One region of the Hylemonella sp. GW821-FHT12C09 genome, then DNA from elsewhere that is predicted to be linked to it. Evidence: predicted binding sites of a transcription regulator. Region 1 holds the regulator's gene; each other region holds the start of a gene.

Region 1 (10,093 bases):
CCTGCTGCCGGCCGGCCCCCTGCGCGAACCCTGGCCGCGTTATGTGGACCTGGTGCTGCACACCGGCGACCGCCCCGCCTTCACCGGCTACACGGCGCGCCGTGCGCTGGCCGCCCAGGCGGTGCGCATCGATGGCAGCCGGGTGGACCTGGTGGCCCTGGCGCAGGACGGCCGCCCCCTGCTGGCCGTCGCCGGCACGGCGCGGCCCCAGGCCTTCTTCGACATGCTGCAGGCGCTGGGCCTGCCGTTGACCCTCACGGTGGCACGCCCCGACCACGACGACTATGCCCACTGGCAGCGCCCGCTGGAGCGCGACTACACCCTGCTGTGCACCGAGAAGGATGCGCTCAAGCTCTGGGCCCACCACCCCGACGCGCTGGCCGTGCCCCTGAACTTCGCGCCTGAACCGGCTTTTTACGCGGCACTCGACCGTCTGCTCGAAGCGACGCGGCTATCATCGCCCCATGGACACCCGACTCCTTGAACTGCTGGTCTGCCCCGTGACCAAGGGCCCGCTCGAGTACGACCGGGAAAAACAGGAACTGACCTCGCGCAGCGCCCGCCTGGCCTACCCCATCCGCGACGGCATCCCGGTGCTGCTGGAAAACGAGGCGCGCACGCTGAGCGACGAAGAGCTGGGGCTTTGATTCAATGAGCCTCACCGTCCTGATTCCGGCGCGGCTGGCCTCGACCCGCCTGCCCAACAAACCCCTGGCCGACATCGCCGGCCTGCCCATGATCGTGCGCGTGGCCCAGCGTGTCAGCAGCGGCCTGGACCGTGCCACACGCGTGGTGGTGGCCGGCGACAGCCCCGAGATCCTGCAGGCCTGCGCGCAACATGGCGTCGAAGCCGTGCTGACGCGCGTCGACCACCCCAGCGGCAGCGACCGCCTGGCCGAGGCCTGTGATCTGTTGCGCCTGCCCGATGACGCGCTGGTGGTCAACGTGCAGGGCGACGAGCCGCTGATCGAGCCCGCGCTGGTTTCGGCCGTGGCTGAACTGCTGCGCCAGCGCCCCGAGGCCAGCATGAGCACGGCGGCCCATCCCATCCACGAGGTGGCCGACTTCGTGAACCCCAACGTGGTCAAGGTGGTTCTGGATGCGCGCGACCTGGCCCTGTACTTCAGCCGTGCGCCCATTGCCTGGTGGCGTGACGGTTTTGCCCAAGGGGTCAAGACGCTGCCGGAGCCGGCCCCGCTGCGCCACATCGGCATCTATGGCTACCGCGCCGGCTTCCTGCGCCTGTTCCCGAAGCTGGCGCAGGCCCCGATCGAGGTGACCGAGGCCCTGGAGCAACTGCGCGCCATGTGGCACGGCCACCGCATCGCCGTGCACGTGACGCCGCAGGCCCCGGGCGCCGGCGTGGACACGCCCGAAGACCTGGCGCGCGTACGCCGGCTGTTTGCCGCCTGAAAGGCGCCGAGGGTCGCTGCCCGGGGATGGCAACAGCCCCAGGATCTGTAAGTTTCATACCGGTTACGGCATGCTATCCTCGCCTCAGTCATGCAGCTGACACGCACCGCCATGGTGCTGTCGCTGGCTAAGAACACCAAAACATCCGAGGGTATCCATGAGACTGATCCTGTTGGGCGCACCCGGCGCCGGCAAGGGCACGCAAGCCGCGTACATCTGCCAGAAATACGGCATCCCGCAAATTTCCACCGGTGACATGCTGCGCGCCGCCGTGAAAGCCGGCACGCCGCTGGGCCTGCAGGCCAAGGCCGTGATGGAATCGGGCGCCCTGGTCAGTGACGACCTGATCATCAACCTGGTCAAGGAACGCATCGCCCAGCCGGACTGCGCCAAGGGTTTCCTGTTCGACGGCTTTCCGCGCACCATCCCGCAAGCCGATGCCATGAAGGCCGCGGGTGTGAAGCTGGACTACGTGCTGGAAATCGATGTGCCCTTCGAGGCCATCATCGAGCGCATGAGCGGCCGCCGCTCGCACCCCGCCTCGGGTCGCACCTACCACGTCAAGTTCAACCCGCCCAAGGTGGCCGGCAAGGACGACGTGACCGGTGAGCCGCTGGTGCAGCGCGAGGACGACAAGGAAGAGACCGTCAAGAAGCGCCTGGACGTCTACAGCGCCCAGACTCGCCCGCTGGTGGACTACTACAGCAGCTGGGCCAAGCAGGATCCGGCCGCCGCCCCCAAATACCGCGCCATCAGCGGCATGGGCAGCGTGGAGGACATCACAGCGCGCGCCCTGCAGGCCCTGGCCGGCTGATACGCTCGCGCGCCAAGACAACGCCCTGCCCTGCAGGGCGTTTTCATTTCTGCCTCAGGCTGGGCTGGAACGCAGCCCGTAGATTTGCGCACCGACAAACAGGTACTCGGCACGCAGGATGGCCTCGCCTTTTTCCTCGTGAAAGGTGAAACCCAGCACGCCCATGACGTCGCCCACCTTGAGCGGTGTCACGTTCCAGGCCTGCATGCGGGTAAGCGGCGCCAGCTCGATCTCCCAGCGCGGGTCCTTGCGACGGGGCAGCTGGGCCCGCGCCAGCAGGGCCTTGCCATCGACCGGTGCGGTCTGCGCCGGCAAGGCGCGCTGCGCCAGGTCCGACGGCAGCATCAAAGGGGACTGCAGCTCCAGCACCAGTTCGGCATGCGGGTTCTGCCAGCGCACGCTGTGCACGCGCCCCTGCAGATACAAGGGCCGTTCCTGGTCGAAGCTGCTCCAGCCATGGTGGGCCCGCGCCAGCGGCAGCAGACCGGGCAGCAGGGCAAGACTGATCGCGGTGCGTCGTTTCATGCGTGACTCCGGTGGTCTGTCTCAGAGATAGGCAATCCAGCGGCCACAGACCAGCACGGCCAGCCAGATCAGGGTGGACAGCAGCATCTGCGCACGCGCCAGGCCATCGAGCTTGTGCAGGGAGCCCCGTCCATGGAACCAGCCTGCATTACACGCCGCCGCCAATAACAGCAGCATCTTGAGGGAGAAAGCGCGATTGGCCAGCAACTCGGCCGGCTGGCTGGCGAACATCAGCAGGCCCGAGGCCGCAGCCAGGCTGAAACCCGCCAGGGCCAGGCCCAGGCTCAGGCGGGCCAGTTCGCGCACTGGCAGCGCAGCACCCAGGCCGAAGACCCGCAGCTCCAGCAGCACGAGATTGCCGAAAAGCAAGGCGATGCCGCTCAGGTGCACGACCTCAAGCGCCGGGTAGGCCCAGGCACTGGAGAGCAAGGCGCTGAACATGACGCGGGGCCGCCTCTCAGCGCAGGAGTTCGAGCATCAGCGCCAGTCGCGCCTTGACGGGGCTCAGACCGGGCGCCACGGGAAACTCGTCGGACGGCCGGGGCTGCAGGAACCCGTCGGCACAGCGCGTGCTGCGCAGCACGCGCACACCGGCCGCCTGCGCACGCCGCAAGGCGGCCTCCAGTTCGTGATGCACGGTGCCGCCCCCGGTGCCGGCCAGCACCAGGCCACGCACCGGCGGGGCCCCATGGCGCGCGGCGACGACCGGATCCACCAGCGCGTCCACCGTGGCGCCGCAGGCCGCGGCATGGCTGAGCACGATCTCGACCCGCGGCAGTGCCGGTGCCTTGAGCAGGACGTCCAGCAGCATCTTCTGCGGAACAGGCGGCTCGGGCCAGTCACACCGGCGCTCGACGCGTCCCTGCCGGACCCGCCCGAGATCACCGGCCTCCCCTGCGCTGAAGGCGTCGAGCCGCGAACTGTGGACCTTCTGCACGTCCTGCGCGCCAAGGATGCGGCCGGCGCAAACGGCCAGCACGCCTTGCGGGCCTGCGGTGGTCGCCACCGCCAGGGCATCGCGCAGGTTCTGCGGACCGTCGGCGTCCACTGCGTTGGCCGGTCGCATGGCGCAGGTCAGCACCACGGGCTTGCGAGGTGCCAGCACGGTCTGCAGCAGAAAGGCTGTCTCCTCCAGCGTATCGGTCCCATGGGTGATGACCAGGCCTTGCACATCGGCCTGCGCCAGCCAGTGCACACAACGCTGCAGCAGCTTCTGCCACACCACCAGATCCATGTCCTTGCTGTCGATCTGGGCCACCTGTTCGCTCAGCAGCGCAAAGCCCGACGGCGCCGCCAGGCCGGTCATCAACTCGGCCACCGGCTTCTGCGCGGCCAGGTAGTCACGGCTGTCGGCGGCGCTGGTCGCCAGTCCGGCAATGGTGCCGCCGGTGCCCAAAACCACGATTTTTTCTTGCCCCACTTGCATTTCCCGGAAAACTGGTTAAAAATACAGTTACTGGATATCGAGACAGTACCTTGTCTCCTTCCCGCCTACAGGAGTCACGACGATGGACCTGCCGCAGTACCCGATCAAGCTGACCGCCCGCCAGCAGCAGATTCTGGACCTGATCCAGAGCGCCATCGCGCGCACCGGTGCCCCGCCCACGCGCGCCGAGATCGCTGCCGAACTGGGCTTCAAGTCCGCCAATGCCGCCGAGGAGCATCTGCAGGCGCTGGCGCGCAAGGGCGTGATCGAACTGGTCAGCGGCACTTCGCGTGGCATCCGTCTGCAGGGCGAGGCGCTGCGCTCCATCAATGAATCGCGCATCAAGCAATTCTCCCTGCCCATGCCGGACCTGTCCCAGCTCGCCCTGCCCCTGATCGGGCGCGTCGCTGCCGGTTCGCCCATTCTCGCGCAGGAACACGTGGACCAGACCTATTACGTCGAGAGTTCGCTGTTCCAGCGCAAGCCCGACTACCTGCTCAAGGTGCGCGGCATGTCCATGCGCGATGCCGGCATCATGGACGGCGACCTGCTGGCCGTGCAATCCACCAAGGATGCCAAGAACGGCCAGATCGTGGTGGCGCGCCTGGGCGACGAAGTGACGGTCAAGCGCTTCCGTCGCAACAAGCACCTGATCGAACTGCTGCCGGAAAACCCCGACTACCAGACCATCGTGGTCGAGCCGGGCGACCCCTTCGAGATCGAGGGCCTGGCTGTCGGCCTCATCCGCAACACCATGCTCATGTGAACGCGCTGCGTCCCGCCCCGAAAGGTCAACGATGAACACCGCCTACGCCCTCTGGACTCCGCTGCAAGGCCTACTGCGCTGGCTCGCCCCCGCCGTGCCGCGGCGTCCCGCCATGCTGGAGCCTACCCTGCCGTCCGTACGCGCCCCGGCCCTGGCCGCCGTACGCAGCCGCCCGATGCAACGCCCGCTGCGCGTGGTGCGGGTCATGGAAGCCGGCCAGCCCCGCTCGCAGGTGGGCCGCATGGTGATCTCCGGCCGCATGGCCGACGTCTGCGCCGAACTTGACCGCCTGGCCGCCTGCGAAGTCGCACGCCACTGAACGGTTTCTGCCGCAGCCACGTCCTCCATCCGGGTTAGCCCGTAGGAGAGGCCGAGGCACAATAGCGGCATGAATATCGTGATTCTGGACGACTACCAAGACGTCGTACGCAAGCTAGATTGCGCTACAAAACTGGCCGACTACCCCCCCAAGGTCTACACCAACACCGTCAAGGGACTGGGGCAACTCTCGGTCCGATTGCGTGATGCCGACGTGCTGGTGTTGATCCGCGAACGCACACCCATCACCCGCCAGCTGTTAGAAAAACTGCCGCGTCTCAAGCTCATCTCCCAGACCGGCCGCATGGGCAGCCACATTGATATCGAAGCCTGCACCGAACGCGGCATTGCCGTGGCCGAAGGCACGGGCTCGCCGGTGGCACCCGCCGAACTGACCTGGGCGCTCATCATGGCCGCCATGCGCCGGCTGCCGCAGTACATCGGCAACCTCAAACACGGCGTCTGGCAGCAATCCGGGCTGAAGTCGGCCGCCATGCCGCCCAACTTCGGTCTGGGCACGGTGCTGCGCGGCAAGACCTTGGGGCTGTGGGGCTACGGCAAGATCGGACAGATGGTGGCTGGCTACGGCCGCGCCTTCGGCATGCGCGTGCTGGTCTGGGGCCGTGACCCCTCGCGCGAAAAAGCCGTGCAGGAGGGCTACGAGGCCGCGGCCAGCCGCGAGGAATTCTTCCAGCAAAGCGACGTGCTCAGCCTGCACCTGCGCCTGAACGAGGCCACGCGCGGCATCGTCACGCCCGCCGACCTGGCGCTGATGAAACCCACCTCACTGCTGGTCAACACCTCGCGCGCCGAACTGGTCGAGCCCGAGGCGCTGATCAGCGCGCTCAACCACGGCCGCCCCGGCATGGCGGCGATCGACGTCTTCGAGTCCGAACCCATCCTGCAAGGCCATGCCCTGCTGCGCCTGGAAAACTGCATCTGCACGCCGCACATCGGCTACGTCGAGCAGGAGAGCTACGAGATGTATTTCGGCGCCGCCTTCGACAACATCGTGAACTTCATTCAGGGCAAGCCGAGCAACATCGCCAACCCGGATGCGTTGAAGGTACGGCGCTGACCGCGAGACCCTGAACAGACTCTCAGGCCGGCTTGGCGCCAATTTTGGCCAGCATCTGCTCGGTGCTGGCCTTGCGGTCCGCGTTGACCGTCTGCACATGGGGCCGTGCACCCATGACCTTGAGGTAATCGCGCACGGGCAGTCCCGCCAGCACATCCTCGCCATAGATGATCTTGCTGGCGCTGGTCACCAGGGGCAGATGGGCCACTGCCGCACAGTCTGCCAGCGTGAACTCCGAGCCCGCCACGTAGGGCGAGAACTTCACCAGCTTCGAGAAGCCCTGAACGCCCTTGAGCAGCAGCTTGCGGGTGCGCTCCTTGAGGCCGTCGCTGACCTTGCCGCCGAAAAAGGCTTCGGCATAGAGATCACGCGCCACCAGCTCCAGATGCAGCTCCATGTAAATGATCAGCTCCCGCACCTTGGCCGCCGCATAAGGATCCGCGGGCAGCAAGGGACGCTGGGGATACACCGTCTCGATGTATTCGGCGCAGGCGCTTGATTCGGAAATCGGACCGGACGGCGTATCCAGAAAGGGTACCTTGCCCATGGGGGAGCGGTCCACCAGCAAGGGATGGGTATTGCCCGTCCAGACCCGCTCCTCGGTGTAGGACACACCCTTTTCCAGCAACTGCAGCTTCACCTTGTTGAAATAATTGCTGGCGGCAAATCCGCAAAGCTTCAATGTCATCGTGTCACCTCGGGTTTTGATGGGGGAATCCAGTCCCTGGAGTTTCCCAGAGACCAGGGACAAAAGCAGTCCGGCAGGCGACTCCGGAGGGGCAATCGACCGGGCGATAATTCTGGCCATGAAACCCGTCTACGCACACATCGCCGTCGTCGGCACTGGCGCCATGGGCCGCGGCATTGCCCAGATCGCCGCCCAGGCCGGCAGCACCGTCACCCTTTACGACAGCCAGCCGGCTGCCATTGCCGCAGCGCAACAGGCGCTGGGCGAGCAGTGGGACAAGCTGGTGGAGAAAGGCCGTCTCGAAGCATCGGCTGCCACCGCCTGCAAGACCAGGCTGCAAGCCGCCAGCAGCCTCCAAGACCTGGCCAGCTGTGACCTGGTGGTGGAAGCCATCGTGGAACGCCTGGACGTGAAGGCCGCACTGTTTGCCGAACTCGAAGGCATCGTCGGCGCCACGGCCGTTCTGGCCAGCAACACCTCGTCGCTATCGATCACGGCCATTGCCGCCAAGCTGAAGTCGCCGCAACGCGTGGCTGGTTACCACTTCTTCAACCCGGTGCCAGTGATGAAGGTGGTCGAAGTGATCGCCGGCCTGAAAACCGATCCGGCTGTCTGCACCGCCCTCTCGGCATACGCACGCCAGATGGGGCACACCCCCGTGACGGCACAGGACACACCGGGTTTCATCGTCAACCATGCCGGCCGGGGTTATGGCACCGAGGCGCTGCGCATCGTCAGCGAGGGCATCGCCGACTACGCCACCATCGACCGCATCCTGCGCGACCAGGCCGGCTTCAAGCTCGGCCCCTTCGAGCTCATGGACCTGACCGCGCTGGATGTCTCGCACCCGGTGATGGAGTCCATCTACCACCAGTACTACGAGGAACCGCGCTACCGTCCCAGCGTCATCACGGCACAGCGCCTGGCCGGTGGAGTGCTGGGTCGCAAGACCGGCGAGGGGTTCTACCGCTACGAGAAGAACGTGGCCCAGGTCGCGTCCGAAGGGCCTGCGCCGCAGGTGGCCGAGCTGCCACCGGTCTGGGTCTCGCCGCGCGCCGCGCGCCGGGCCGAACTGCTGCAGCTGCTCAAGGACCTGGGCGCGAAGATCGAAACCGGACAGTCGCCCTCGGGCACGGCACTCACCATCGTGGCCCCGCTGGGCTTCGACGTCACCACGGTCGCCGTGGTGGAGCGCCTGGACCCGGCACGCACCGTGGGCATCGACCTGCTGATCGAGGACGCTGCAACGAAACGCCGCGTGCTGGCCACCAACCCGGCCACGCGCGCCGACATGCGCGATGCGGCCCACGCCCTCTTCGCGCGCGACGGCAAGGCCATCAGCGTGATCCGCGACAGCGGTGGTTTCGTCACGCAGCGCGTAGTCGCCCACATCGTCAACATCGCGGCCGACATCTGCCAGCAGCGCATCTGCTCGCCCGCCGACCTGGAGACCGCCGTCGTCCTGGGCCTGGGTTACCCCATGGGTCCGCTGGCCATGGGCAACCGCTACGGCCCCACCAATGTGCTCGAAGTGCTGTTCAATCTGCAGACCGTCTACGGCGACCCGCGCTACCGTCCCAGCCCCTGGCTGCGCCGGCGCGGGGCCATCGGCCTGTCGCTGCTGCACGAGGAAGACTGAAACTTCGTGCGACACTTCGCCCCATGAGCGCACAACTGCTGAGCACCAGCCAGGGCCGCACCATGGTGCTGACCCTTTCCAACCCGGGCCACCGCAACGCCCTGGGCCCCGGGATGTATGCCGCCGGTGTGGAGGCCCTGAGCGTGGCCGAAAGCAACCCCGAGGTGCGCAGCGTGCTCATCACCGGCGAGGGTTCGCTCTTCTGCGCCGGTGGCGACCTGCACCGCCTGCAGGCCAACCGCCAGCTCGAGCCTGCCGTGCAGGCCGAAAGCATCGAGGGCCTGCACAACTGGATCGAGGCCATCCGTACCTTCCCCAAGCCGGTGATCGCCGCGGTGGAAGGCGCAGCAGCCGGCGCCGGCTTCTCGCTGGCCCTGGCCTGCGACTTCATCGTCGCGGCCAGCGATGCCGTGTTCGTGATGGCCTACAGCAATGTGGCCCTCTCCCCCGATGGCGGCGCCAGCTGGAGCCTGGCACAGGCCCTGCCGCGCCAGCTGGCCAGCGAACTGCTGATGGGCGGCGAGCGCATCACGGCGCAGCGCCTGCACACCCTGGGCGTGGTGAACCGGGTCTGTGAACCGGGCCAGGCCCTGAACGAAGCCCTGGCCCTGGCCGACAAGCTGAATGCCCGCGCGCCCAATGTGCTGGCCAGCATCAAGGAACTGCTCAACGAAGCTCCCCAGGCCAGCCTGAACCAGCACCTGGCGCAGGAACGCAGCCACTTCGTGCGCAACCTGCACCACCCGAACGCCGGCATCGGCATCGCCGCTTTTCTGTCCAAACAGAAGCCCAACTACGAATGAGGGGCTCCGCCTGTGCCACAGACGCACAGGTGACAACCCCAAGACGCGCCGCCGGTCCCGCGCGCGACAATGTGACGGAAGCCAGTCACTCACAAGACAGACCATGGACGATCCCATTCTTACCATCGAGGAACGCACGGCGATCAATGCCGGGCGCTGGTTTTCGACCCTGTCACCCTCATTGAGACACGACATCCTGCGATGTGCCTACGTCAAACGCTACAAGGATGGCGAGCTGCTCGCCGCCCGCGGCGAGCCGCCCGAGGAGTGGATCGCCTGCGCGCGGGGCGCCGTTCGGGTGAGTTCGACCTCGATCTCGGGCAAGCAGGTCACGCTGACCTATGTGGAGCCTGGCGTCTGGTTTGGCGATGTGGCCATCTTCGACGGCGACCGGCGCACGCACGATGCCTACGCCCATGGCGACACCACCACCCTGTGCGTGGCCAAGGCCGACTTCAAGAAGATCCTGGCCAGCCATGTCGAGCTCTACGAAGCCCTGCTGCGCCTGCACGCACGCCGCATCCGCCAGCTCTACGGCCTGGTGGAAGACCTCAACACCCTGCCACTGCGCGCGCGCCTGGCCAAGCAGCTGCTGCACCTGCTGCGCAGCTACGGCGTCTCCT
Region 2 (10,093 bases), on a different contig from region 1:
GTTGTCGCGCAGCGCGGACTTGTCACCCTGCCCGGCTTCGGTCAGGCGGATTTCGAGCAGCTGGCGGCTGTAGTTCCACTCGTAGACGGCCTGGTTCAGGTCCAGGCCCTCATAGCATTGCAGTCGCAACAAGTTGCGGCCCAAGGCCTTGGCACAGGCAGCGGCGATGGCAGTCTTGCCCACACCTGCCTCGCCTTCGAGCAGCAGCGGACGCTCCAGCGTGAGGCTCATCCAGACCAGGCTGGCCAGGTCTTCGTCCGCAATGTAGCCGGCCTGGTGCAGGCGTTCGCGCAAGCCCTGCGGGGTGGCGAGCACTTCGTGTGCGGTCATGGTGCTCAGCGTATCAGGATGCCTTGCGGCCGAACAGGCCCGAGAAGAACTGCTTGATCAGGGCCCAGATCAGCCCCAGGGCATTGAGCTCCTTGGCCACCACCGGCGCAGCGGCCACCGCAGGCCCGACGCCGGCTTCGGCGCCCTGCAGGGCCTGTGCCTTCTGCGAGAAGGTCTCGGCAAACTGGGCCAGGATCATGTCGGACACCGAGGTCATCATGCGGCCGCCGAACTGGGCGAACTTGCCGTTCACGATGACCTGCGAATGCCCCCGCAGCGTGCACTGGCCGTTGGCCGCCGGCAGCAGGCTGGCGGTGAGCTCCATGGAAGCGGAAGAGCCACCCTTGTCGGCCCCCTTGCCCATCAGCTTGAGCGTGCGGCTGGCGGCATTGACCTCCAGCACTTCGATGGTGCCGGCAAACGCAGCCACGGCCGGGCCCACCTTCACGCGCACACTGCCCTTGTAGTGGTTGGCATCCACCTGCTCGGTGATGGCGGCACCCGGCATGCAGGTGGCGAGTTCGTTGATGTCGGACAGCACGGCCCACGCAGCGTCCAGGCCGGCAGTGACGGGGTATTGCTTGTCGAGAGTAACTTCCATGAAAACTTTCCAGGTAAAACAAAGAAGCGGCCGCGCCCTCGCGCGACCGCCTTGCACAGACCGCGATCAGCTCGTGGCGATCCCGTTTTTCTTCAATTCCTGCCACACGCGGTAGGCCGTGTGCGGCATGTTGAAGTGCGTGACACCCAGGTGGGCAAAGGCATCGACCATCGCGCTGGTGAAGGTCGGGATGCTGCCCACGTGCGGGGACTCGGCCACGCCCTTGGCACCGATCGGGTGGTGCGGCGAGGGCGTGACCGTGTAGTCGGTCTCCCAGTGCGGCGTCTCCACCGCGGTCGGCAGGAAGTAATCCATGAAGGAGTTGCCCTGGATGTTGCCCTGCTTGTCGAAAGACAGCAGCTGGCCCATGGCCACCGCGAAGCCCTCGGTCAGGCCGCCGTGGATCTGGCCTTCGATGATCATCGGGTTGATGCGGGTGCCGCAGTCGTCCAGTGCGTAGAAACGACGGATCTTGGTCTCGCCCGTGCCCTTGTCGATGTCCACCACGCAAAGGTAGATGCCGAAGGGGTAGGTGAAGTTCGGCGGGTCGTAGTAGTGCACCGCCTCCAATCCCGGCTCCAGACCCTCCGGCGGCTTGTTGTAGGCCGACCAGGCGATGTCCTTCATGGTCTTGAACCTGGCGTCGTTGCCCTTGACCTTGAAGCGGTCGATCTCCCACTCGAGATCGGCCTCGCTCACCTCCAGCAGATGGGCCGCGATCTTCTTGGCCTTGGCGTGGATCTTGCGCGCCGCCAGCGCAATGGCCGCACCGGCCACCGGCGTGGAACGCGAGCCATAGGTGCCCAGGCCATAGGGGGCCGTGCTGGTGTCGCCCTCCTCGACCTGGATCACCTCGCTCGGAATGCCCAGCTCGGTGGCGATGATCTGCGCATAGGTGGTCTGGTGCCCCTGGCCCTGCGTGATCGTCCCCATGCGGGCGATGGCGCTGCCCGTGGGGTGGACACGGATCTCGCAGCTGTCGAACATGCCGATGCCCAGGATGTCGCACATCTTGGTCGGGCCGGCGCCCACCACTTCGGTGAAGGTCACCAGGCCGATGCCCATCAGCGTGGGGCTGTTCGGGTCGGCGCGCTTTTTCGCCTGTTCGGCGCGCAGGCCCTTGTAGTCCACCGCCTTGAGCACCTTGTCCAGCGCGGTCTGGTAGTCGCCCGAGTCGTACTCGAAGCCGAAGGCGCTCTTGTAGGGGAACTGTTCCTTGCGGATGAAGTTCTTGGCGCGGATCTCGGCCTTGTCCATGCCCAGCTTCTGCGCCAGCACGTCCACCATGCGCTCGATCAGGTACACCGCCTCCGTCACGCGGAAGGAGCAGCGGTAGGCCACGCCACCGGGCGCCTTGTTGGTGTAGACACCGTCGACCTTGCAGTAGGCTGTCGGGATGTCGTATGACCCGGAGCAGATATGGAACAGGCCGGCCGGGAACTTGCTCGGGTCGGCGCAGGCGTCGAAGGCGCCGTGGTCGGCGATGACGTTGGTGCGCAGCGCCAGGATCTTGCCGTCCTGTGTGGCGGCCAGTTCGCCCGTCATGTGGTAGTCCCGCGCGAACGCCGTGGAAGACAGGTGCTCGATGCGGTCTTCCACCCACTTCACGGGCCGCCCCAGCACGATGGAGGCCACGATGGCGCAGACATAACCGGGGTAGACGCCCACCTTGTTGCCGAAGCCGCCGCCGATGTCCGGCGAAATGATGCGGACCTTGGACTCGGGCACGCCCGAGAGCATGGACACCACGGTGCGCACCACGTGCGGAGCCTGGTGGGTGATCCAGGTGGTGAGTTCGCCGCGCACCGGGTCGAAGGAGGCCACGCAGCCACAGGTCTCCAGCGGGCTCGGATGCACACGCGGGTAGAACATGTCCTGCTTCACCGTGACCGGGGCCTTGGCGAATGCAGCGTCGGTGCTTGCCTTGTCGCCCGCGTCCCAGGTGAAGATGTGGTTGTGGTGGTAGCGCTTGCCGTGCGCCCCCTCGGTCTTGCCGGCCAGGTCCTCGCGCAGCACGGGCGCGCCGGGCTTGAGGGCCTCGAACGGGTCCACCACCACGGGCAGTTCCTCGTACTCGACTTCCACGGCCTCCACGCCGTCGGCGGCGGCGTAGCGGTCGGTGGCGACGACCACGGCCACTTCCTGCATCTGGAAGTGCACCTTCTCGTCGGCCAGCACGGCGGCCACATCACCGGCCAGGGTGGGCATCCAGTGCAGCTTGAGTGGCTTGAGGTCGTCGGCCGTCAGCACGGCCAGCACGCCCGGAACCTTCAGCGCGGCTTCCTTGTTGATCTTCTTGATGCGGGCATGGGCCAGCGGCGAGCGCACGATGTCCATGTGCACCATGTCCGGCATCTTGATGTCGTCGACGTAGTGGCCCTTGCCCTGGATGAAACGGGCGTCCTCCTTGCGCAGGCGGGACTCACCCATGCCCATCAGGGCCTTTTCACGATCGCTGATCGGTGCGTTCATTGTGTGTCTCCTGGTGGGCCGCTCAGGCGGCCACTTTCTGGGGTTGTTGCAGCGTCCTGGCGGCGGTCATCACGGCCTTGACGATGTTCTGGTAGCCGGTGCAGCGGCACAGGTTGCCGGCCATGCCGGCACGCACCTCTTCTTCGGTCGGGTTGGGGTTGTCCTGCAGGAATCGGTAGGCGCGGATCAGCATGCCGGGGGTGCAGAAGCCGCACTGCAGGCCGTGCTCCTTGTAGAAGGCATCCTGCACGGCATGCAGCACGCCGCCCTGGGCCAGGCCCTCCACGGTCTTGATGTCGCTGCCTTCGCACTGCACCGCCAGGTGGGTGCAGGCCTTGACCGACTGGCCGTCGACGTCCACCGTGCAGACGCCGCAGTGGCTGGTGTCGCAGCCGATGTGCGAACCGGTCAGGCTCAGCTTCTCGCGCAGGAAGTGGATCAACAGGGTGCGCGACTCGACCGCCTCTTCCACCTTGCGGCCGTTGACGGTCATGGAAACGATGTGCTTGCTCATTCTTGTGACTCCTCTGGTTCTCACTTGCAGCGGGCGGCCGCGGCCTGGATGGCGCGTTTGGCCATCTCGCCGGCCATGGCGGTCTTGTATTCGACGTCGCCGCGCAGGTCTTCGGCCGGGTCACAGATGGCACGCACGGCCGCCGCGGCGGCGTTCAGCGTGGCCGCATCGACGGCCTTGCCCACCAGCGCCTGCTCGGCGGCGCTGGCGCGCAGCGCGGTGGGCGCCACGTTGGTCAGGGCGATGCGGGCCTGCGTGACCTTGCCACCGCTCATGTTCAGGATCACGGCGGCGCCGGCCGTGGCCCAGTCACCGGTCTTGCGCTTGAGCTTGCTGTAGGCGTAGCCGGTGCCGGCTGCAAACGGCGCCACCAGGATGGCGGTGAGGATCTCGTTATCGGCCAGGGCCGTCATGTAGGTCCCCTGGAAGAACTCGGTGGCTTTCACCTTGCGCTCGCCCTTGGGGCCTTGCAGCACAAAGGTGGCATCCAGCGCCATGGCGATGGCCGGGTGGTCGTTGCCCGGGTCGCCGTGGGCGATGTCACCCCCGATGGTGCCGCGGTTGCGCACCTGCGGGTCGGCGATCAGCTGGGCAGCTTCCGGCAGCAGTGGTAGTTTCTGCTGCAGCAGCTTGGAGGCGATCAGCTCGTTCTCGGTGGTCATGGCGCCGATGCGGATCAGGCTGCCTTCTTCCTTGATGCCGCGTAGCTCGGGGATGCGGTTGATGTCGATCAGCGCGCCGGGTTGGGCAAAGCGCAGCTTCATCATGGGCAACAGGCTGTGGCCGCCGGCAAGCAGCTTGGCGTCGTCGCCCAGATCGCTCAGCAGCTTGAGAGCCTCCGGCAGGGTGCGGGGCGCATGGTAGGCAAATGAAGGTGGAATCACGATGTCTCCTCTTGCTTTTGTTGCCGTGCAGCACGGCGTTGCGGTATCAGAGGCCGCAATCTACCGGCGGCCCGCGCGCTTGCGGACTTGAAGAAATCAATGCGCTGCGCGCGCGCACGAACGGCAGCTCCGGTGCACGAACCGGAGTGACGCACCGGCCTGCTCCAGCGCAGGCCTTTATATTGCCGGGGGCTTAATTAAGTGCGCGAGGGTGCGGGGTCTGACAGACCCAACTGCTCAAGCAGGCGCGGCGCGCTGGCGCGAGAGACGGGGATCTCCACGGGCGTGGTGCCCATCATGCGCAAGGTCATGCGGCCGTCGTCGCGCACAATCTCGTCCACATGCGAGAGGTTGACGATGTAGCTGCGGTGCACGCGCAGGAAGAGCTGCGGGTCCAGCCGGCTCTCCAGGTCGCCGATGTTGAGGTTGCAGAACTGGCTGCCCTGGCCCGTGTGCACCCAGGTGTAGTGGCCCTCGGAGCGGATGAAGGACACGGCCGGCACGTCCACCAGCAGCACGCGGTTGGCCTTGATGGTGGGGATCTTGCGCAACTGGCGGCGCTGCTGCTCGTGGTTCTCTCCCGTCTCGCGGCTGCCGCGCGTGGTGCCCTCGCTCTCGTGGCTGACCACGTCCGTGATGTCATAGAACACCAGCGTGTAACCGGTGGTCGCACCCTGCATGTCGCCGATCTTGGACACCTTGATCAGCAGCATGCGATCCGGGATGTTGATCATCATCGCCATCGGCGGCGCATTGTTCACCGGGCACTCGGCCTGGTCGAGCAGGAACTTCACCTTGTTCTTGGCCGCATCCGGGTGGAAGTCCAGCACGTACTTGTCGAAGGGTAGCTTGTCCTGCACCGGCAGGCTGCGGCGTGCGAAGTCGTTCATTCCGGCCACGCGCAGGTCCTTGTCGAGGTGAATCACGCCGACGTCGAAGCGCTCCAGCAGATAAAGCCAGGAGTTGCTATTGGCCGGCTGAGCGTGTTGCATGGGGCAGTTTTTCATGGCAATGTCTCACGAAGCGCAGGGGGAATACCCGGGGCTGGACGCTCATGCACGGGGCCGGGCAATCGTGCAGGCGGGCTGCATTTCGTTCACCGGGCACTGCAGCAGCCCGGTCGGCCCTTTAGAGTGCCGACAGGAGACGAGAGTGTCGGGGACTTGCTGCGCGCACGACCACCGTGTAAACCCGGGGTCCCGATAGCTTTCCTCAACTGTCTTATTAGATAGACCGCACACGCCTGCGACGAACCGTTCCATGAACCTTGCCCCGCAACCCCACTGGCTGGCACGCAGCATAGGCTCGGTCACCCTCACGCCCGCCCTGCTGGTGGCGGCGGTGGCGTTCACCCTCTGGTCGCTGGGCCGCAGCTCGGCCCTGCCCGGTGACGCGCAGCCGCTGCTGATAGCCGGCACCCTGCTCGCGGTGGCCACGGGCTGCGCCGCGCTGGCCTTCATCCGTCCGCAGCGCGCCGGCCTCTCGCCGCCGCACGTCATGCTCTCGCTGGGCTTCGGCGGCATGCTGCTGGGCCTGCTGTGGGACGTGCTGCAAAGCGGCCCGGCGCGGCTCGACAGCCTGTGCCTGCAGTCCACCGGACTGGGTTTTTACGAGAGCCTCGTGTTGCACCTGGAGTTCCTGCCCGGCATGCACATCGGCATGCTGGCCGGAGGCCTGGGCGCCATCCCCAGCCTGCGCGTGCTGCGCCCGCACTGCGGCCGCTACCTCTGCTCGCTGTTCGCGCAGAACCTGATGTGCTCGGGCTGGATGCTGATCGGCATGACGGCCGGTGCGCTCTGGTTGGCGCGCTGGCAGGCGCTGGACACCCAGTCCACCCTGCCCGGGATGCTGGGCGGCATGTTCGCCGGCATGACCTGGGGCATGGTGTTGAGCGTGGCCCTCTACCGCGGCTTCTTCGCCTGGCGCAACCGTCCGTCGCCCGGCTGATTCCCCCGCAACGTCAAATTCCATATACTGTACACATGAACAGTATATGGATCTCTCCCGAAAAGCTGCCAGCCCTTGCCCGGCCGTCTGTGGCCGTCTCGGCGCGGGGTCGGGCGGTTTCCCGCCGCAGGCACTGACAGGACGAGGTGTCGCCATGCACATCCCCGCCCGCCGTCGCCTCGAGTTCGACGAGGCCCGCCTCTACGAATACCCCGAGCACCTGCGCGCGTGCGTGGAGGCCCTGCCGCATCTGCCCGGCGTGTACACCTTCCATGGCGAGCCCGGTGACGCGCTGCCGCTGTACATCGGCAAGAGCGTGAACCTGCGCGCGCGCGTGCTCTCGCACCTGCGCAACCCCGACGAAGCGCGCCTGCTGCGCCAGACCCGCCTCATCACCCATCGCCGCACCGCGGGGGAGGTGGGCGCGCTGCTGCTGGAGGCCAGCCTCATCAAGCAGCAGCAACCGCTCTACAACCAGAAGCTGCGCCGCAGCCGCCAGCTCTGCGCGCTGCGCCTGGGCGCCGCGGGTCGCCCCGAGGTGGTGGACGCGCGCACGCACAACTTCGCCACCACGCCCGACCTCTTCGGCCTCTACGGCAGCCGCCACGCCGCGCTCGACGGCCTGCGCGACCTGGCCGACCTGCACAAGCTCTGCTACGGCGCGCTGGGCCTGGAGCGCCTGGCCCCGGGCCGCGCCTGCTTTCGCGCCGCGCTGCACCAGTGCGCCGGTGTCTGCCGTGGCGACGAAACCCTGGCCGCGCACCAGGCGCGCCTGTGCGAGGCGCTCGAAACCCTGCGCGTGGCCTGCTGGCCGCACGCGGGCGCCATCGGCCTGCGTGAACGTGACGAAGAGGGTCTGGAGCAGATCCACGTCATCCGCAACTGGTGTTACCTCGGTAGTGCGGACAGCCTGGCCCAGGCGCGGGGGCTGGACCAAAGCGCCATCGGCTTCGATGCCGACGGCTACAAGATTCTCTGCCGCCCGCTGCTCTCGGGTACGGCGGATCTCATCGCGCTTTGAAGCTTCGTCATGTCCGCCGCGCTCCGCCTTGTGTTGCCCGCGTGCTCGCCCGACGAACTCGCGGGCGTCTGGCGTGCGGACCAGCTGGCCCCCCAGTCGCAGGCCGTGCTCGCCAGCGGCCATGCCGAGCTCGATGCCGAGCTGCCCGGCGGCGGCTGGCCCCTGGGGCAATTGACGGAAGTGCTGCAGCTGCAGAGCGGCCAGCATGAATGGCGCCTGCTGCTGCCCGCGCTCCAGGCCGCCGTGGCCCAGGGCCCGCTCGTGCTCATCGGCGCGCCGCACCTGCCGCACCTGCCCGCGCTCGTGGCGGCGGGCATCCCCGCCGCGCAGCTGCTGCGCATCGACGCACACACCCCGGCCGAGCGCCTCTGGGCCGCCGAGCAGGTGCTGCGCTGCCGCGATCTCGGCGCGCTGCTGGCCTGGCTGCCGCAGGCGCGGCCCGACCAATTGCGTCGCCTGCAACTGGCCAGCAGCGCCACGCAGGCTCTGGTGTTCGCCTTCCGGCCCGAGGCCGCGCGGCACGAGTCCTCGCCCGCGCCGCTGCGCCTCACGCTGCGCACAGCGGCGGACGAGCCGGGCCTGAGCATTGAGTTGCTCAAGCGCCGCGGCCCGCACATTGACCATCCCCTCACCCTTGCCGCGCCGTTGCCCGTGATGACCGCGCTGCGCAAGCGACGGCCCCTCCAGGACCCCGGCCATGCTGTGGATCGCCCTGCGCCCACCCGCACCGCCCGACGCCAGCTCCAGAGCGCATGAGCCCCTGCCGCCCAGCCCTGAACAACAAGCCCTTGCCTGGTGGGCCCTGTCGTTCAGCCCCCGGGTCTGCGTGCTGGAAGAGGCCGTACTGCTGGAAGCCGGGGCCAGCCTGCGCCTCTTCGGCGGCCAGCGCGCGCTGCTGCAGCGCCTGCGTGACGAGCTGGCTGTAGCTGGCGGCACGGGTCTCGCCGTCGCGCCCACGGCCCTCTCTGCGCTGGCCCTGCTGCGCACGCTGCCGCCGGCGGGTGACGCCGCACCCGTACCCGCCGTGTCCTGTACCGCGCGCCGCCTTGGTACCGCGCTCGACGCACTGTCTCTGCCCCATCTCAGCGCCACACAGGCACATGCAAGCGTACTCGCGCGCCTGGGCTGCCGCACCCTGGGCGATGTGCGCGCGCTGCCGCGCGACGGTGTCTCGCGCCGCTTCGGTGCCGCGCTGCTCGACGCGCTGGACCGTGCCTACGGCCAGCGGCCCGAGGCCCATGAGTGGGTGGCGCTGCCCGAAACATTCAGCGCGCGGCTCGAATTCATGGGCCGCATCGAAGTAGCCGAAGGCATGCTCTTCGGCGCGCGCCGCCTGCTGGGGCAACTGGCCAGCTGGCTGCAGGCGCGCCAGCGCGGTGTGCTCGCCATCACCCTGCACTGGGAGCACGACCTCGTGCGCCGTGGCGAGCTGCACCACGGCCAGCTGCCCGTACGCACCGCCCAGGCCACGCGCGACATCACCCACCTGGCCCGCCTGCTGGGCGAACACCTGGCGCGTTTGACCCTGCCCGCGCCCGTGCTGGCCATCCGCCTGGAAGCCGGCGAGACCGAGGCGCTGCAAACCACGAGCGCCAGCCTGCTGCCTGAAGACGTGAGAAAAGGCGAGCCGCTGCAACAGCTCATCGAGCGCCTGTCCGTGCGCCTGGGCGCAGAGCGTGTACTTCGCGGCCAGCTGCTGGCCGACCACCGGCCCCAGCACATGCAGGCCTGGGTGCCGGCGGGCGAGGGCACGGCGACTGCAAAAGCCCCAGCCCTGCCGCAGCACCTGCAACTGCACCCGCCCTGGATCCTGCGCGAGCCCCTGCGCCTGGCCATGCAGGGCGAGCGCCCGCTTTACCAGGGCCCACTGCGCATGCTGGCCGGCCCCGAGCGCCTGGAGTCCGGCTGGTGGAGCCTGCTGTCAGCCGCAGAAACGGAAGGCGAGGAACTGGCCCTGCGCGATTATTTTGTGGCCCGCAGCCCGCAGGCGGGCCTGCTCTGGGTGTATCGGCGCCGCAGCGCGGGGGAACCGGCGTGGTTTTTGCAGGGCGTTTATGGCTGAGGGCGCAGCCAGCTCACCAGTAGCGGCGCCACGCAGAGGAAGAGCAGGCCGTAGAGCAGGTAATTGCCCGTGCCAGGGTTGAAGTCCGGCCAGAGCTTGTGCCACGCCTTGCGCATCACAATGCGGCCAACGGCCAGGTCGAACCCGGCCATGAAAGCCGCAAGCACCAAGCCCAGCTGCCCGTGCGCCAGCGCGCCCTGCAATGCCATGGGCGGCACCAGCAGCCAGCAGATCACGAAGGCCAGCACCGAGCCCGTGAACG
Region 3 (10,093 bases), on a different contig from region 1:
GAGGTGCGTCCGCAGCCGGCCGATGGCCGCAGCGCTGCGTACGCGAACCCTGTTTTTCAGGTTGTCGAGGAGTCTTTCATGAACAAGAAATGGATGCTGCTGGCGGTGCTGGGCTGGCCTGTGCTGGGCCCGTCCCAGACCCTGCCGCAGCAGGCGGCCGCAGCCGCCGCGGCGGATGTGCCGGTTCCGGCCGTCGCCTACCAGCCCCTGAAGCCCGTGGGGGCGAGCGCGCTGGTCCAGGAGGTGCAGGACTGGAAGGCCGCCAATGCGGCGGTCGGCCAGTACCCGCGCGGCCACAGGGACATCGTCAAGTGGGAAAAGGCGCAGCCACCAGCCCCTGCGGCAGCGATGCCGTCGCAGGAGGCACCGCGATGAAACGCCGCCACTTGCGCCATAGCAGCCTGGCCCTGGCCGCCTTGCTGCTCTCCGGCTGCGCCACGCTGGCGCCCGAAAAGAACCTGGCCGACGTGCAGCAACTCACCGAGGGCCGCACCGCCGGTGTGGCGGTGGACCTGCAACGCCCCGGCAAGGACCACGAAGCCGTGGTGGCCGAACTGCTCAGGCAGCCGCTCAGTGCCGAAAACGCCGTGCGCATCGCGCTGCTGGGCAGCCCCGCCGTGCAGCAGGCACTGATCACGCTGGACCTCAGCGACGCGCTGCGTGTGCAGGCCGGCCGTGTGCCCAACCCGCACTTCTCCATCGCCGAGCTGGCCGAAGGCGACAAGCGCGAGATCGAACGCGCGCTGCGCTTTGATCTGGTGGGCCTGCTCTTCCTGCCCTGGAAGAGCGAGTGGCAGAGCCGCCAGCATGAACTGGCCAAGCTGCAGGCGGCCCAGGACATCGCGCGCCTGGCCACGGAGGTGCGCAAGGCCTGGATCAACGCCGTGGCGGCCGAGCAGAGCCTGCGTTATCTGCGTGACGTCCAGGACGCTGCCGAAGCCGGCGCCGAGCTGGCGCGGCGCATGACCCGCGTGGGCAACTTCAGCAAACTGCAACAGGCGCGCGAACAGGTGCTGGTGGCCGACGCTGCAGCCCAGGTGGCACGCGCGCAGCAGCGCGCCCACGGCGAGCGCGAGAAGCTCACACGCCTGCTGGGACTGTGGGGCGCGCAGGCGCAGTTCACCCTCAGCCCCCGCCTGCCCGAGCTGCCCGCCAGGCCACCGGCGCAGAACGACGTGGAAGCCCGTGCGCTGCGCGAGCGCCTGGACGTGCGCCTGGCCGTCACCGAGACCGGCTGGGTCGCCGACGCCCTGGGCCTGGTGAAGGCCACGGGGTACCTGGACGGCATGACGCTGGCCTACAAGCACACCAGCACCGTGGATGGCGCCGGCGAGCGCGAACAGAAGCACGGCTGGGAGCTGGAGCTGCCGCTGCCGATCTTCGACTGGGGCAGCGCACGCAATGCGCGGGCCGAGGCGCTCTACCTGCAGTCGGCCGTGCGCGTGCGCAATGTGGCCGTGCTGGCGCGCAGCGAGGCGCGCGAAGCCTACATCGGCTGGCGCACCGCCTATGACCTGGCACGCCACTACCGCGAAGAGGTGGTGCCGCTGCGGCGTTTCATCGGGGACGAGATGCTGCTGCGCTACAACGGCATGCTCTCCAGCGTCTGGGACCTGCTGGGCGAGATTCGCCAGCAAAGCCTGAGCGTGAACCAGGCGCTGGAAGCCCAGCGCGACTTCTGGCTGGCCGACGCCGACCTGCAACTCACCCTGACCGCGACCTCGCCTGGCGCGCTCACCCAACTGCGCGGCAACGCCGCTGCGGCCCCGGCCGCACGAGGACATTGAACATGAACCGACGTCATTTTTTCGGCGGCGCCGCCCTCACTGCCGTGGCCGCGGCCTCGGTCAGCAAGGTGGCCATGGCCGCGCTGCCCGAACCGGTGCAACGCGAGACGCCAGACACCGCCCCCCCGCTGCAGCCCGCGAGCGGCCGCCCCTACAACCCGGTGGTCACGCTCAACGGCTGGACCTGCCCATGGCGCATGAACAACGGCGTCAAGGAATTCCACCTGGTGGCCGAGCCCGTGGTGCGCGAGATCGCGCCGGGCATGAAGGCCCACCTGTGGGGCTACAACGGCCAGAGCCCGGGGCCGACCATCGAGGTGGTGGAAGGCGACCGCGTGCGCATCTTCGTCACCAACCGGCTGCCCGAGCACACCACCATCCACTGGCATGGCCAGCGACTGCCCAACGGCATGGATGGCGTGGGCGGGCTGAACCAGCCACAGATCCCCGTGGGCAAGACCTTTGTCTACGAGTTCGTGGCGCGGCGGCCCGGCACCTTCATGTACCACCCGCATGCCGACGAGATGACGCAGATGGCCATGGGCATGATGGGCTTCTGGGTCACGCACCCGAAGACGAAACATCCGCTGATCAGCGAAGTGCAGCGCGACTTCTGCTTCCTGCTCAATGCCTTCGACATCGAGCCCGGCAGCGCGACACCGAAGATCAACACCATGCTCGACTTCAACCTCTGGACCTGGAACAGCCGCGCCTTCCCCGGCATCGACACGCTCAACGTGCGCCTGGGCGACAAGGTGCGCATCCGTGTGGGCAACCTGACCATGACCAACCACCCCATCCACCTGCACGGCCACGAGTTCGTGGTGACGGGCAGCGATGGCGGCCCCTGGCCGATGGCGGCACGCGCACCGGAGGTGACCACCGACGTGGCCGTGGGCCAGATGCGGCAGGTGGAGTTCGTCGCCGACGAGGAAGGCGACTGGGCCTTCCACTGCCACAAGAGCCACCACACCATGAACCCCATGGGCCACGCCGTGCCGACCATGATCGGGGTGGACCACCGCGGCCTGGTGCAGAAGCTGCAGAAGCTGGTGCCCGACTACATGGTCATGGGCGAGCGCGGCATGGCCGACATGGGCGAGATGGAAATGCCCCTGCCCGAGAACACCCTGCCCATGATGACCGGCACCGGCCCCTACGGCCCGGTGGAGATGGGCGGCATGTTCTCGATGCTCAAGGTACGCCGCACCCAGAAGGCCGGCGACTACAGCGACCCGGGCTGGTTCCAGCAACCTGCCGGCACTCAGGCCTACGAGTGGACCGGCGCGCCCCCCGCAGCACCCCGTGCTGCCGCTCCAGACAGCGGCCAGGGCGCCGTCGAAGTCAAGGCGGTCAAGCCCACGTCACACGACACACATCACTGAGGACACCATGAAACACCTTGTTTACATACTGGGCGCCATCCTGCTGGGCGCCAGCCCGGCCTGGGCCCATGGCGACAAAGCCGACACCCATGCGCCCGTGGTCAAGGAGCAGAAGGACTGGGGCATCGCCGGCGACGCCAAAGACGTCAGGCGCACCATCACCCTGGTCATGACCGACAACATGCGTTTCGCGCCCGACCGCATCGAGGTGAAGCAGGGCGAGACCGTGCGCCTGCGCATCCAGAACAAGGGGCAGCTGCTGCACGAACTGGTCATCGGCACCCCCGCGGAGCTCGCCGCCCACGCCGAGCAGATGATCAAGCATCCGGGCATGGAGCACGACGAGCCCTATATGACGCACGTCAAGCCCGGCCAGCGCGGCGAGATCGTCTGGACCTTCAACCGCGCCGGCCAGTTCGAATTCGCGTGCCTGATCGCCGGCCACTTCCAGGCCGGCATGAAGGGCAGCATCACCGTCACAAGGAGTCAACCATGAATCGACGCAAACTCTTGCACACCTCGGTCGCCCTGGCGGCCGCAACGCTGGCAGGCCTGGGCCTGGCCGCCCAGCCCCCGCGCCCCATGGTCGAGGTCTGGAAAACGGCCAACTGCGGCTGCTGCAAGGACTGGATCAAGCACCTGCAGGCCAGCGGCTTCGACGTGAAGACGAATGACGTGAGCAATGACCGCAAGAACGAGGTCCGCCAGCGCCTGGGCCTGGCCGAGAAGTTCGGCTCCTGCCACACCGCCCTGGTGAACGGTTATGTGCTCGAAGGCCATGTGCCGGCACGCGAGATCCAGCGCCTGCTCAAAGACAAGCCCGTCGCCGTCGGCCTGGCCGTGCCCGGCATGCCCGTGGGTTCACCCGGCATGGACGGCCCCGAGTACGGCGGCCTGAAGGACCCCTACGACGTGCTGCTGGTGCAACGCGGTGGCACGGCCCGTGTGTTCCAGTCCTACCGATAATCGATAACCCGCCTGAAGATGAGACCCCCCATGAACCAGCTCTCCACCCTGACCCTCTCCCTGCTGCTGGCCCTCAGCGGCCCCCTCCTGGCCCACGAAACCGGCAAGACGCATGGCCACGATGGCGCCAGCCCGAGCAGCAACGCCCGGCCCCAGGTCGAAGCCGTCGTGCGTACGGTGGACAAGTCGGCGAAGAAGATCACCCTGAGGCACGGCGAGATCCCCAACCTCGACATGGGGCCGATGACCATGGTGTTCCAGGTCCAGGACCCCGCCTTGCTGGACAAGGTCAAGGCCGGCGACAACGTGCGCTTCACCGCCGAGCAGATCAAGGGCGCCTACACGGTGCTGACCATCGAACCGGTACAGAAGTAAGGCGTACGGCGCAAGGCACGCCCGCTAGAACAGGCTGCCCTGCCCGCGCGCCAGACCGGGGCGGAACAGCGAGAGGTCAAGTTCCACCCGCCCGCGGTTCAGGCCGTGGCGGGCGCAGGCCTTGTGGAAGCGCTGGCGTATCAGGTCGGCCCACAGGCCGCTGCCTTTCATGCGCGTGGCGTAGTTGCTGTCGTAGTCCTTGCCGCCGCGCATCTCCTGGATGCGCGCCATCACGCGCGCCGCGCGCTGCGGGTAGTGCAGGCTGAGCCACTGCTGGAACACTTCGTTGAGTTCCCAGGGCAGGCGCAGCACGGTGTAGAAGGCACTTTGGGCGCCGGCCGCCGCGGCCGCTTCCAGCACCTGCTCCATGTCTTCGTTGATGAAGGGAATCTGCGGCGCCACGCTCACGCCCACCGGCACGCCGGCCTCGGCCAGGGCACGGATGGTGCGCAGGCGGCGCTGCGGTGAGGCGGCGCGCGGCTCCAGCCGGCGCGCGAGTTCGCCGTCCAGCGTGGTGATGGTCACATACACCGCCGCCAGATGCTCCTGCGCCATGGGTGCGATCAGGTCCAGGTCGCGCTCCACGCCGCTGGACTTGGTGATGATGGAGAAGGGATGGCGCGCCTCGCGCAGCACCTCGATGAGCGAGCGCGTGATCTTCAGCTCACGCTCCACCGGCTGGTAGGCATCGGTGACCGAACCGATGACGATCATGCTGGGCTGGTAGGCCCGGGCCGAAAGTTCCTGACGCAACAGTTCAGCCAGGCCGCGCTTGGCGATGATCACGCGCTCGAAATCCAGCCCCGGCGACAGGCCCAGGTAGCTGTGCGTGGGCCGGGCGTAGCAGTAACTGCAGCCATGCTCGCACCCGCGGTAGGGGTTGATCGACTGGTCGAAGGCGATGTCGGGCGAATCGTTGCCGACCAGCGCGCTGCGGGCGTCCTCCCAGCGGACTTCCGTCTGCAGTTTCGGCGCCTCCGCCGACCAGGCCTCGTCCCAGGTCGACCAGCCGTCGTCAAACGCCGCGCGGGCATCCTGCTCGAAGCGGTGCGCGTTGCGCGTGGCCGCGCCCCGCCCCTTGAGGGTCTGCAGGGGAATCTTGAAGTCAGCCATGGTCAGGCCTGCCCTGCGGGCTGCGCACGCGCGGGTAAGTCCCGAGCGGGCCCGCCCACCGGCTCGTTAGAGTGACGGACCGTAGCGTCGGAACTTGCCCGGAAACATAACTGTACATAAATACAGTATAGAACGATCCCGCACCATGCATCAGCCCTTCAGCTTCGCCGCGCGCCTGCACAGCTTTCGTTATGCACTGGCTGGCCTGCGCACCCTGCTGCTGACCCAGCACAACGCATGGCTCCATACCGTGGCCACGGTCGTGGTGGTGGCGGCCGGTCTGGTCCTGGGGCTGTCGCGGGCCGACTGGTGCTGGCTGGTGCTGGCCATGACGCTGGTCTGGATGGCCGAGGCCCTCAACACCGCGCTGGAGTTCCTGGCCGATGCCGTCACGCAGGAATTCCACCCCCTGATCCTGCAGGCCAAGGACGTGGCCGCGGCCGCCGTGCTGATCGCCGCCATCGGGGCCCTGCTCATCGGGCTGCTGGTCTTCGGCCCCCATCTCTGGTCACGGTTCGCCTGAGCCGGTACCGGGCCCGCGCCACAGAGCAGCGCCGTCTGTCGCGTCCATGCGGCAATCCGTCGCGACAGGGCCCTGGGCAGGGACATCCCGGCGCACGGCTCGGTATAGTGAACCGCGACCACGGAGCGCCCCATGTCCCAGAACCCTGCCACAGTCCTCCCCCCACCGCCGCTGCGCCTGCTGGCCGGCTGGCTCTGCGCCGCGGTCCTGCTGGCCCTGGCCGGCTGCAGCAGCACGCCCAAATCCGGCAGCGGTGGTGGCGCATCCGCTGCCAGCGGGCACAGCGAAACGGGCCAGGCTTCTTATTACGGCAATGAGTTCCACGGCCGCAAGACCGCCAACGGCGAGCTGTTCGACCAGGCCAAGCTGACGGCCGCACACCGCACCCTGCCCTTTGGCACGCGGCTCAAGGTCACCAACACGCAGACCGGCAAGAGCGTGATGGTGCGCGTGAACGACCGCGGGCCTTTCGTGAAGGGACGCATCATCGACCTCTCCAGTTCGGCCTTCAAGGCCATCGCCAGCATCAACGCCGGCGTGGTGCCGGTACGCATCCAGGTCGTCGACTAGGCAGGATGCGCATAATCGGCGCATGACTTTCCAGCACTTGCCCTACCCGGGCGCCATCACCGACGTGGCCGGCATCGAAGTCGGTCATGACTCCGATCCACGTCGTCCCACCGGTTGCAGCGTCGTGATCGCACGTGAGGGTGCCATCGGCGGCGTCGACGTGCGTGGCGCCGCGCCCGGCACACGCGAAACCGATCTGCTGCACCCAGGCAACCTGGTGCCCCACGTTCACGCCGTGCTGCTGGCCGGCGGCAGCGCCTGGGGCCTGGACGCCGCCGGCGGCGTGATGCGCTGGCTGGAAGAAAACGAGATCGGCCTGGACACCGGCCACGGCCTGGTGCCCATCGTGCCGGCGGCCGTGGTGTTCGACCTGGGTGTGGGCGATGGACGCATCCGCCCCGACGCCGCATCCGGCCACCGGGCCTGCATGGCCGCCAGCCACAGCACGCCGGCCCAGGGCAATGTGGGCGCAGGCAGCGGGGCGCTGGTAGGCAAGCTGCTGGGCATGGCGCGCGCCATGAAAGGCGGCGTGGGCACGGCCTCGGTCAGCGCCAGCGGTTTCACTGTGGGCGCGCTGGTGGTCTGCAACGCAGTGGGCGACGTGCTGGAGCCGGCCACCGGGCAGGTGATCGCCGGCGCCCGCACGGCCGACGGCCATGCCCTGCAGAACACGCGCGACGCGATGCTGGACGGGCACCTGCCGCAACACCTGCTGGCGGGCAACAACACCACCATCGGCGTGATCGCCACCGACGCCGTGCTGAGCAAGACCCAGGCCCAGCGCCTGGCCCAGGTGGCGCACGACGGGCTGGCGCGCAGCATCAACCCTGTGCACACCATGCTCGACGGCGACACGCTGTTTGCGCTGGGCACCGGGACCAGCGGCAAGGAAGCCGACATGCTGCTGCTGGCCACCCTGGCGGCCGAGGCGACAGCACGCGCCGTGGTCAATGCGGTGCATGCGGCACAGGGCCTGACAGTCGGCGAGCAGCACTGGCCCAGTGCGGCCGAGTTCGCCGCCAGCTGAAGCACCCCCATGCCTGCTGCCCTGCGCCACACCCTGCTCTCCTTGCGCGACCTCTGGGCCTCGGCTGCGCCCTTCGTGCTGCTGGCCCTCTTGCTGCTGACGCTGGCCTACTGGTGGCTGGACCCGATGCCGCCGCGGCGCATCACGCTGGCCACCGGGCCCGCGCAAAGTGCCTATGACGAGCTGGGCAAGCGTTATGCCCAGTCCCTGGCGGCCTATGGCATCCAGGTCCAGCTCCGGCCCAGCCAGGGCGCGGCTGACAACCTGGCCCTGCTGCGCGCGGGAGAGGTGGACATCGGCTTCGTGCAAGGCGGCACGGCCGCCCCGAGCGAAGACGACGAACTCGAATCGCTGGGCAGCCTGTTCGTCGAGCCGGTCTGGCTGTTCTACCGCGCCGACGCCGCGCGCAAGGTGAACCGCCAGGGCAAGCTGAGCGCGCTGGGGGAACTCAAGGGCCTGCGCCTGAACGTGGGCGCCGAGGGCAGCGGCGTGCCGCGCCTGATGGAGCGACTGTTCGAGGCCAACCGCATCGCCCCGGCCAGCATGCGGCTCTCGCGCCTGGATCAGACGCCGGCGGTGATGGCGCTGCTGGCCGGCGAGATCGACGCACTGGTGCTGGCTTCGGCACCCGAATCGCTGATGGTGCAGATGCTGCTGCAGACGCCGGACGTGCGGCTGATGGACTTCAGCCAGAGTGAAGCCTATGCGCGCCGCTTCACCTTTCTCACACCGGTCACCTTGCCGCGTGGCGTGGTGGACCTGGCGCGGGACATTCCGGCGCAGGATGTGCGCCTGATCGCCACCACCACCACCCTGCTGGCCACACCCGACGTGCACCCGGCCCTGCTGCAGCTGTTCTCGCAGGCCGCACTCAAGCTGCACGGACCGGCGGGCTGGTTCAACCGGGCCCGCGAATTCCCGAACGCCGGGCAGACCGAGTTTCCGCTGGCCCAGGAAGCCGAGCGCACGCTCAAGAACGGCGTGCCGCTGCTGCAGCGTTACCTGTCTTTCACGCTGGCCAATCTGCTGGAACGCATGTGGCTGGCACTGGGCATCATCATCGCCATCCTGCTGCCGCTGAGCCGCATCGTGCCGCCGCTGTACGAATTCCGCATCCGCTCCCGCGTGTTCCGCTGGTACGGGCAACTGCGCCAGATCGAGGAACGCATGCAGTCCGGCGACGGCAGCCGCGAGGAGCTGCTGCAGGCGCTGAACCAATTGGAAGGGCGCGCGGCCAGGGTGAAGGTGCCTTTGTCGTATGCCGACGAGCTCTACGCGCTGCGCAACTATATCGAGATGGTGCGCAAACGGCTGAGCTGACCATCGCCACCCGGAACTTGCGAAGAAATCGCAGCGAGCGACCCGGGCGCAAGACGGACGCAGCGCCGTGGATTCACTCGCAAGTTCTCAGGCCGGCGGATCGGCCTGGATGTCCATGTAGACGCTGTTGCGCATGGCCAGTTCGGCCACGGCATCGAAGGCGCGCTCGACCACCGGCCCCTGTGCCACCAGGCGCAGGTGTTCCCGCGCGACCAGGCGGTCGAACATGCGTCGTGTCATGGAGTGGTTGGCGCCCCCTGCGCTGGAGAACAGGCACAGGTTCGCGTTGTCGCTCAGCCAGGCCAGTTGCAGGCGCATCCACTGCCCGCTGACCAGCAACTCGACCCAGTGCCCCGGCTGCAGCTGGTCCAGCGAGAGCGCTGGCAGCGCCGATGCCGCAGCCTCGTCGGGCGGCAGCTGTCCATCATCGCCCTCCCCTGCCACCAGGCCCATGGGCTCGGTCGCCGGGAATTCGGCCGGAAACCCGGCCGGCACCGTGGCAGAAAAATCGGGGGCATCCTCCGCCCCCAGGTCGTCCATGAAGCCGGAATCGCGCGCCTCCTCGGGCGCCAGCCAGGTCTTGGCCACGGGTGGGGCCGCCGGCTTCGGGCTGCGTGCGGCGCCGCTGTCCAGGCCTCCCTGGTGCAGGGCGAAGAGCTGGTCGAGGAACTGCTGCAGCTGGTCGGGAGGGTAGTGGATGCTCTGCAGCCCCTGGCGCAGGCCCTGCACCAGTTGCGGAATGATCTTGACCAGCTGCCCTGGCTGCTGGCGCACCTGGTCAGGTCGCACGCTCCAGAACAGGTCTTCGAGCAGGGCCACGTGGTCGGGTGCGCCGGGCTGCTCGACCTTGCCCTCGATCTGGGCCTGCGCCATGACCTGGGCCCAGGGACCGCAGGCGAAGTCCACCACGAGGTCGGGCACCAGCACCGCGCCCGGCTGCTTGCGGATGTGTGCGGCAATCTGGCGCGCCAGCTGGTTGCGTTTCTCGGCCTGTTGCAGCGCCTGCACCGCGGCCTGCTGCTGCACC

What was found. The regulator LexA, encoded in region 1, represses DNA repair genes until DNA is damaged. The targets are predictions, from matches to a motif close to ACTGTATNNNNATACAGT.
Region 2: the regulator LexA is predicted to act here: its motif matches at 6,775-6,792, upstream of cho (excinuclease Cho).
Region 3: the regulator LexA is predicted to act here: its motif matches at 5,736-5,753, upstream of AC1RRP_RS02270 (PA0069 family radical SAM protein).

What each region holds. Positions count from the first base shown of each region.
Region 1 is NZ_JBXAQQ010000005.1:95,821-105,913, reverse strand. Features, by position in the region: gene lpxK (tetraacyldisaccharide 4'-kinase) at 1-484, shown strand, start outside; gene AC1RRP_RS10060 (Trm112 family protein) at 465-647, shown strand; gene kdsB (3-deoxy-manno-octulosonate cytidylyltransferase) at 652-1,413, shown strand; gene adk (adenylate kinase) at 1,571-2,227, shown strand; gene AC1RRP_RS10045 (DUF6152 family protein) at 2,282-2,752, opposite strand; gene AC1RRP_RS10040 (hypothetical protein) at 2,774-3,193, opposite strand; gene AC1RRP_RS10035 (asparaginase) at 3,210-4,154, opposite strand; gene lexA (transcriptional repressor LexA) at 4,261-4,944, shown strand; gene AC1RRP_RS10025 (hypothetical protein) at 4,976-5,263, shown strand; gene AC1RRP_RS10020 (D-2-hydroxyacid dehydrogenase family protein) at 5,333-6,340, shown strand; gene AC1RRP_RS10015 (glutathione S-transferase) at 6,363-7,028, opposite strand; gene AC1RRP_RS10010 (3-hydroxyacyl-CoA dehydrogenase) at 7,147-8,667, shown strand; gene AC1RRP_RS10005 (oxepin-CoA hydrolase, alternative type) at 8,691-9,470, shown strand; gene AC1RRP_RS10000 (Crp/Fnr family transcriptional regulator) at 9,574-10,093, shown strand, end outside.
Region 2 is NZ_JBXAQQ010000001.1:691,361-701,453, reverse strand. Features, by position in the region: gene AC1RRP_RS03475 (AAA family ATPase) at 1-330, opposite strand, end outside; gene AC1RRP_RS03470 (SRPBCC family protein) at 344-931, opposite strand; gene AC1RRP_RS03465 (aerobic carbon-monoxide dehydrogenase large subunit) at 998-3,403, opposite strand; gene AC1RRP_RS03460 ((2Fe-2S)-binding protein) at 3,426-3,917, opposite strand; gene AC1RRP_RS03455 (FAD binding domain-containing protein) at 3,938-4,801, opposite strand; gene AC1RRP_RS03450 (LytTR family DNA-binding domain-containing protein) at 4,999-5,793, opposite strand; gene AC1RRP_RS03445 (hypothetical protein) at 6,062-6,748, shown strand; gene cho (excinuclease Cho) at 6,903-7,769, shown strand; gene imuA (translesion DNA synthesis-associated protein ImuA) at 7,779-8,525, shown strand; gene AC1RRP_RS03430 (Y-family DNA polymerase) at 8,467-9,831, shown strand; gene AC1RRP_RS03425 (hypothetical protein) at 9,822-10,093, opposite strand, start outside.
Region 3 is NZ_JBXAQQ010000001.1:443,606-453,698, forward strand. Features, by position in the region: gene AC1RRP_RS02240 (hypothetical protein) at 79-375, shown strand; gene AC1RRP_RS02245 (TolC family protein) at 372-1,787, shown strand; gene AC1RRP_RS02250 (multicopper oxidase family protein) at 1,790-3,172, shown strand; gene AC1RRP_RS02255 (cupredoxin domain-containing protein) at 3,180-3,668, shown strand; gene AC1RRP_RS02260 (DUF411 domain-containing protein) at 3,665-4,138, shown strand; gene AC1RRP_RS02265 (copper-binding protein) at 4,169-4,513, shown strand; gene AC1RRP_RS02270 (PA0069 family radical SAM protein) at 4,538-5,626, opposite strand; gene AC1RRP_RS02275 (diacylglycerol kinase) at 5,772-6,149, shown strand; gene AC1RRP_RS02280 (septal ring lytic transglycosylase RlpA family protein) at 6,282-6,719, shown strand; gene AC1RRP_RS02285 (P1 family peptidase) at 6,742-7,746, shown strand; gene AC1RRP_RS02290 (TAXI family TRAP transporter solute-binding subunit) at 7,756-9,066, shown strand; gene AC1RRP_RS02295 (DUF1631 family protein) at 9,154-10,093, opposite strand, start outside.